2 regions of the Sphingomonas taxi genome follow, and region 2 is predicted to be linked to the other one. Evidence: predicted binding sites of a transcription regulator. Region 2 holds the regulator's gene; the other holds the start of a gene.
The links. The regulator LexA, encoded in region 2, represses DNA repair genes until DNA is damaged. The targets are predictions, from matches to a motif close to GTTCCNCNCTTGTTCT.

Region 1 (3,810 bases), 440 kb from region 2:
CGCGGTCCGCTCGCCGGTCACCGCGAACACCGCCTCCTCCAGCGCTTGCTGCACGCTCGGCCCGTGTTTCTGCCGCTGCCAGCCCATGAACGGCCGGCCGTCATATTCCACCGTCAGCGCGAACCGCGTCAAAGCTGCGTACCCGATCGCACCGGAAAGCCGCGCAGCAACTCCGCCGTACTCGTCACCCCGCGCCCGGCGCGCTGCACCAGCGTCGGCCGGATCGCGCCGTCGGCGCAGGCGATCGTCAGCGCGTCGTCCACCGTCGTCCCCTCGCCACCGGGGAAGCTGAACGGCAGCACGTCCGCGGAGAGCACCTTGACCCGCTCGCCCGCGATCTCGAACCACGCCCCCGGCGCCGGGTGCATCGCGCGCACCAGCCGCTCGACCTCGACCGCGCTGCGCGTGAAGTCGATCCGCGCCTCCGCCTTGTCGATCTTGCTGGCATAAGTGACGCCCGCCTCGGGCTGCGCCACCGGCGGATGCGCGTCGGGATCGCCGAGCACTTCGACCATCAACCGCGCGCCCAACGCCGCCAGCTCTGCGGTCAGCTCACCCGCGGTCTTGCGATCGACCGCCACGCGCCCTTCCATCCGCACCGGCCCGGTATCGAGCCCCGCCTCCATCTGCATGATCCCAACCCCGGTCTCGGCATCGCCAGCGAGGATCGCGCGCTGCACCGGCGCCGCCCCGCGCCAGCGCGGTAGCAGCGAGCCATGCACGTTGAGACAGCCGAAGCGCGGCGCCGCCAGCACCGGCTTGGGCAGGATCAGCCCGTACGCCGCCACCACCGCGACATCCGCGTCCAGCGCCGCGAACGCCGCCTGCTCTTCCGCGCCCTTCAGGCTGACCGGATGCCGCACCGCGATCCCGAGCGCTTCGGCGCGCTGCTGCACCGGCGAGGCGACCGTCTCGCGCCCGCGCCGCCCGCCGGGGCGCGGCGGTTGGCTATAGGCCGCGACGACGTCATGCCCGGCCGAAACCAGCGCCTCCAGCGTCGGTACGGCGAAGTCGGGGGTTCCCATGAAGATGATCCGCATGGCCTGCCTTCAACGCGCTGGCGGGCGACGGCGCAACCCCCTATCTGTTCCGTCATGGCCTCTCCCGAAATCGAAGCCCTGACCCAGGCGCTCGCGCGCCTCCCCGGCCTTGGCCCGCGCTCGGCGCGCCGCGCGGTGCTGCATCTGCTCAAGAAGCGCGAGGCGGCGCTCGGTCCGCTGCGCGCCGCGCTCGAGGCGGTCGACGAACGGCTCGAGACCTGTGCCACCTGCGGCAACGTCGACACCGCCAACCCCTGCGCGATCTGCGCCGACCCGCGCCGCGACCAGCGCTCGCTCTGCGTGGTGGAGGAAGTGGCGGACCTGTGGGCGCTCGAACGCTCGCGGCTGTTCCCCGGTCGCTTCCACGTCCTCGGCGGCCGGCTGTCGGCGCTCGAAGGCATCCGCCCGGAAGATCTCGCGATCGACGCGCTGGTCACGCGCATCGAGGCGGGCGGTATCGACGAGGTCGTCCTCGCGATGAACGCGACGCTGGAGGGCCAGACGACGGCGCATTACCTCGCCGACCGCATCGAACGCTTCCCGGTACGCGTGACCCAGCTCGCGCACGGCCTGCCGGTCGGCGGCGAACTGGATTATCTCGACGAAGGCACGCTCGCGCAGGCGCTGCGCGCGCGGCGTCCGGTCTGAATTCCTCCCCGTGCCGGGGGACGATTACGCTCGAACTTGACGCCAAACCCCTCGCCACCTAGCTGACCGGGCATGGCAGTCCTCCCCATCGTCGAAGTCCCCGATCCGCGCCTGCGCCTGATCTCCAAGCCCGTCGAGCAGGTCACCGACGAGACGCGCGCCTTCGTCCGGGACATGATCGACACGATGTATGACGCCAACGGCATCGGCCTCGCCGCGATCCAGGTCGGTATCGACAGCCGCATCCTCGTCATCGACCTGCAGGACGAGAAGGACGAGGAAGACAAGCCGATCAAGGCGCCCCACGCCTATATCAACCCCGAAATCCTCTCGGTCAGCGAGGAGACGAGCAGCTACAACGAAGGCTGCCTGTCGATCCCCGAACAATATGCCGACGTCGCCCGCCCTGCGAGCTGCCGCGTCCGCTGGCTCGACGAACAGGGCGAGCGCCACGAGGAAGAGCTGACCGGCCTGCTCTCGACCTGCATGCAGCATGAGATCGACCATCTCAACGGCGTGCTCTTCATCGACCATATCAGCCGCCTGAAGCGCGACATGGTGATGAAGAAGCTGGCGAAGATGCGCCGCTAAGGCGTTTGCCCAGCCCCCCTGAAGGAAGGGGCGGGGCTTGCTAGCCTCTCGCATCCCATCTGCCGTATTTAGGGACTGTCCTCCCCCCGACGTTCGATCTATGTTCCTCGCCACGACAAGACTGCCGGCGCGGTTTGCCGGCCGCCAAAGGGAATGAACGTGGACCTGACGATCGTCATCATCGCCATCCTCGCGCTGGCCGCGGGCCTGCTCGTCGGCGCGCTGCTCGCCAACCGCAAGGCCGGCAGCCTCGCGGCCGATCTCGCCGTGGCGCAGAGCAAGGCCGCCGACGCCGAGCTGGTCGCCCGCGCCCGCGACGCCGTCGAGCGCGAGCGCAACGAGGCGATGCGCGACCTCGCCGCGTTGCGCGCCCAGTCGGAGGACCGCGCGGCTACCCTCGACGCGCTGCGCGACGAACTCGCGACGATCCGCGCCGATCGCGACGCCGCCCGCACCGCGCTCGCCAGCACCGGCGCGCAGGTCGAGGCGTTCGAAGCGCGCCTGCTCGACATGCGCGACGCCAAGGAGCAGATGGCGGCGCAGTTCAACGACCTCGCCAACAAGGCGCTGACCGATGCGCAAAAGGCGTTCCTCGACCGTGCCGAAGCGCGCTTCCGCCAGTCGGAGGAACTCGCCGGCACCAACCTCAAATCCTTGCTCCAGCCGGTCAACGACCGGCTCGCCCGCTACGAGGAGGGCGTCGCCAAGGTCGAGGCCGAACGCCGCGACGCCTTCGGCGACCTCAAGGGCCAGATCGAACAGATGCGGCTCGGTCAGGAACGCGTCTCGGGCGAGGCGGCCAAATTGGTCAACGCGCTGCGCAACGCGCCCAAGGCGCGCGGTCGCTGGGGCGAGCAGCAGCTCCGCAACGTGCTCGAAACCTGCGGCCTCGCCGAACATACCGATTTCGCGATGGAGGTCAGCGTCGCCGACGGGGAAGGGGGCCGCCTGCGCCCCGATGCGATCGTCCGCGTCCCCGGCGGCAAGTCGCTGATCATCGACGCCAAGGTCTCGCTCAACGCCTATCAGGATGCATTCGGCGCGGTCGACGAGAGCGAGCGCCACATCGGCCTCACGGCGCATGCCGCCTCGATGCGCGCGCATATCAACGGCCTGTCGGCAAAGGCCTATTGGTCGCAGTTCGACGATACGCCCGAATATGTCGTGATGTTCGTTCCCGGCGAGCATTTCCTCTCCGCCGCGCTGGAGCATGATGCCGGCCTGTGGGATTACGCCTTTGACAAAAGGGTATTGCTGGCAACGCCGACCAACCTCATCGCGATCGCGCGCACGGTGGCGGCGGTCTGGCGGCAGGAGAAACTGGCGACCGAAGCCCGTGCCATCGGCGCGCTCGGCAAGGAACTCTACGACCGGCTGGCCAAGGCCGGCGAGGATCTCCGCAAGGTTGGCGGGGGCCTCACCACCGCAGTCAACAATTACAACAATTTCGTCTCGAGCTTCGAAAGCCGCGCATTGGTGTCGGCGCGCAAGTTCCGCGATCTTAATATCGAGCCCGGTGCGCGTGAAATCG
Region 2 (3,810 bases):
GCCGAGGCGCAAGCCCGCCTGTTCGCCTCGGCGGCCCCGGTCGCCGTCGAAGAGGTACCGCTCGCTCAGGCGCACGGACGCTGGGCCGCCGCCGACGTCGGCGCCCGCCGGACGCAGCCGGCGACCGATCTGTCGGCGATGGACGGCTATGCCATCCGCTTCGCCGACCTCCCCGGTCCCTGGACGCTGATCGGCGAAAGCGCCGCCGGCCGCCCCTTCGCCGGCGCGGTCCGCCCGGGCGAAACGGTTCGGATCTTTACCGGCGCGGCGATGCCCGCGGGCGCCGACACGGTGATGATCCAGGAGGAAGTCGCCGCCGACGGCACGGCAATCCGGCTGACCGGCGAAGGTCCGCCGACGCAGGGCCGCAACACCCGCCGCCGCGGCCTCGATTTCACCACCGGTGACCGGCTGATCGCGCAGGGCGAGCGGCTGACCGCCGCGCGGATCGCGGTCGCGGCGACCGGCGGCGTGGCGACGATCGCCGTCCACCGCCGCGTGCGGGTCGCGATCTGCGCGACCGGCGACGAACTGGTCGAGCCCGGCCGCGGCGCCTCGCCCGACGCGCTCCCCGAATCGAACCGCGCGATGCTGGCGGCGCTGCTCGCCGACCTGCCGATCGAATTGATCGATCTCGGCATCCTCCCCGACGATCTCGCCACGTTGCGGGACGCCTTCGCCGGTGTCGAAGCCGATTTGCTCGTCACCACCGGCGGCGCTTCGGTCGGCGACCACGATCTCGTCCGCCCTGCGCTCGAGGCGGCCGGCGGCAGCATCGACTTCTGGCGGATCGCGCTGCGCCCCGGCAAGCCGATGATGGCGGGCCGGCTCGGCGACACGATCCTGCTCGGCCTGCCCGGTAATCCGGTGTCCGCGTTCGTCACCGCGTTGCTGTTCGTCAAACCGCTGGTCGCGCACCTCGCGGGCGCCGCCGACCCGCTACCGCGCACGACGATGACCATCCTCGGCGAGGACCTGCCCGCGAACGGCCCGCGCACCGACTATCTGCGCGCCGAGCTGCGCGACGGTCGCGCCTTTGCCTCGACCATCCAAGACAGTTCGATGCTCCTCACGCTCGCCCGCTCGCACTGCCTGATCGTGCGGCCGGTCGACGCGCCTGCCACCAGTGCGGGCGACTCGGCACAAATCCTCGTCATCGCTTGACGGGCGCTATCCTGTTCCCTAGAAGTTCCGCGTCTGTTCCGACGGGGAAGGTCCGCTCATGCTCACGCGCAAGCAACACGAGCTCGTTTGCTTCATCAACGACCGGCTGGAAGAAACCGGCATCTCGCCCTCGTTCGAGGAGATGAAGGAAGCGCTCGACCTGAAATCCAAATCGGGCGTGCATCGCCTGATCAGCGCGCTCGAGGAACGGCATTTCATCCGCCGTCTGCCCAACCGTGCCCGTGCGCTCGAAGTGCTGCGCATGCCGGAACGGTCGGAACGCAAGCCCGCGCCGGCCGCCCCGGCCGTGCCCCCTGCCAAGACCGGCAACGTCCGCCCCGCGGCGACGCCGGCCAACGACGTCATCGAAATCCCGCTGCACGGCCGCATCGCCGCCGGCGTGCCGATCGAGGCGTTCGAGGGAAGCTCGATGCTCGCGGTGCCGGCCGCGCTGCTCGGTTCGGGCGAACATTATGCGCTGGAAGTATCGGGCGATTCGATGGTCGAGGCGGGCATTCTCGACGGCGACTATGCGCTGATCCGCCGGACCGAAGTCGCCCGCGACGGCGAGATCGTCGTCGCGCTGATCGACGACAGCGAGGCGACGCTCAAATATTTCCGTCGCGAGGGCGCGATGGTCCGGCTCGATCCGGCCAATCGCGCCTATGAACCGCAACGCTACGTGCCCTCGCACGTCCGCGTGCAAGGCAAATTGTCGGGCATCCTGCGCCGCTACGATTGAGCCGCCGGCGGGATCGCATATGGGCCTCCATGTATGCCCAACGCTTTCCACCCTCTCTCGGTCACCCCGGACTTGTTCGAGACCTCTGCGAACGTCATCCCAGTGCTCCTGCGAAAGCAGGAGCCCAGGAGTCCGGAACGCCATACGCCGTTGTTCTGCTTGGCTCTGGACTCCTGCGTCCGCAGGAGCACTGGCGGACTTTCACGGGGCACCCCATCGACGCTTTCTATGGTGCTCGCCCGTCACCGCCGGCATGACCCGCACGGCAGCGAACCACGGATGCGCATCCGCGTCGCGCCGCACCGTCCGCACGTCGCCACCCGCGAAGGTCACCGCGACCCCGCCGGTCCGCCGCAGCATCGGCGCGTCCAGCCGGAGCCAGCGCGGCCGGCACGTTCGCGGCAGATGGCGTTCGCTCACCACCACATCCGCACGCGCACAGGCCGTCGCGAGATCGTCGCGGTTCACCGGATACAGGCTCCGCGTCGCCAGCACCCGCCAGCGCCGCCCGCCCGCATCCACATCGACCGCACAGGCATCGCGCGTGCAGCGCGCCGCCGCCTGCTCCCCCAATAGCATCCCCGCGTCGGCGCCGCCGTTTTCGGCGAGCATGTCCCGCGTATAGTCCCCGGCCCGATCACGCAGCAGCGCCAGCCCGCCGCCGACACGCACCGCCATATGCCGCCCGTCGCCCGTCACCAGCAGGTCGGGCGCGGGCGTCAGCCACGTCCAGCCCGCACCGATGACGAGCGGTACCACGCCGAGCCGCCGCCACCGCGTCCGCCACAAAGCCAGCCACAATCCCCCCGCCACCAAGAGCGCAAACGCCGCCGCCGGCATCGACGGCAGCGCAAGCGACGATCCCGGCGCAGCGGCGACCGCATGCGCGAGGACCAGCAACAGGCGTAAGGCGACATCGGTCGCCCACCAGACCGGCCCGCCGCAGCCCAAGGCGTCGAGCAGCAGGGCGAGGGCCTCCAGCGGCATCACCACGAAGGTGGTGAGCGGGATGGCGACGATGTTCGCCGCCGAGCCGTAGAGCCCCGCTTTGTGGAAGTGATAGACTGCGATCGGCATCAGCGCCGCCTCGACGACCAGCCCGGTGAGCAGCAGCGACACCAGCGATCGCAGCACGCGAGCCATTCGCCCCTCCTCGCGCGGCGCGAACCATGATTCGACACGCGGATGCTCGTGCAGCGCGACGATCGCCGCGATCGCCGCGAAGGACAGTTGGAAGCTCGCGCCGGTCACCGCCTCCGGCCAGACGAGCAGCACCGTCATCGCGCCCGCGGCGACCAGCCGCAACGTCACCGCCTCGCGCCCGAGCACCAGTGCCCCCAGCACCAGCAGCGATGCGACGCAGGACCGGATCGTCGGCACCTGACTGCCGGTGAGCCAGGTATAGCCGATCGCCGCCAGCGCTCCTGCCGCCGCCGCGACCAGCGGCAACCGGACGCGGATCGCCAGCCACGGCCACAAGGCGAGCAGCCGCATGACCAGCAGCATCGTCGCACCGACGGCTGCGGTGATGTGCAACCCGCTGACCGACAAGAGATGCGCGAGGCCGGCGCGGCGCATCGCTTCCGAATCGTCCGGGGTGATCGCACCCTCGTCACCGGTGGCAAGCGCGGCCGCGATCCCGCCGCGGCTGCCGTCCAGCCGGGCGGTGATATGATCGGTCAGCCGCGTCCGCAGGCCACCCCCCGCCGGGGCGGGCCGGATCACCGTCACCGGCGCGAAACCACGCCCGGTCGCGCCGATACCCGCGAACCACGCCACCCGTGCGAAATCATAGGCGCCGGGCACCGCGGCGTCGGGCGGCGGCATCAGTCGCGCCCGCAGCCGGACGACCGCACCCGCCCCCAGGTCCGCCGGTACGTCCGCCGCGGCGAGATTGACCCGCA

Region 1: a site for LexA is predicted at 2,371-2,386, ahead of MC45_RS02855 (DNA recombination protein RmuC). Genes of this name have one in related genera too.

Annotation. Positions count from the first base shown of each region.
Region 1 is NZ_CP009571.1:655,897-659,706, forward strand. It holds gene truA (tRNA pseudouridine(38-40) synthase TruA) at 1-132, opposite strand, end outside; gene fmt (methionyl-tRNA formyltransferase) at 129-1,040, opposite strand; gene recR (recombination mediator RecR) at 1,095-1,688, shown strand; gene def (peptide deformylase) at 1,761-2,279, shown strand; gene MC45_RS02855 (DNA recombination protein RmuC) at 2,433-3,810, shown strand, end outside.
Region 2 is NZ_CP009571.1:1,095,337-1,099,146, forward strand. It holds gene MC45_RS04890 (molybdopterin molybdotransferase MoeA) at 1-1,164, shown strand, start outside; gene lexA (transcriptional repressor LexA) at 1,223-1,906, shown strand; gene MC45_RS04900 (ComEC/Rec2 family competence protein) at 2,108-3,810, opposite strand, start outside.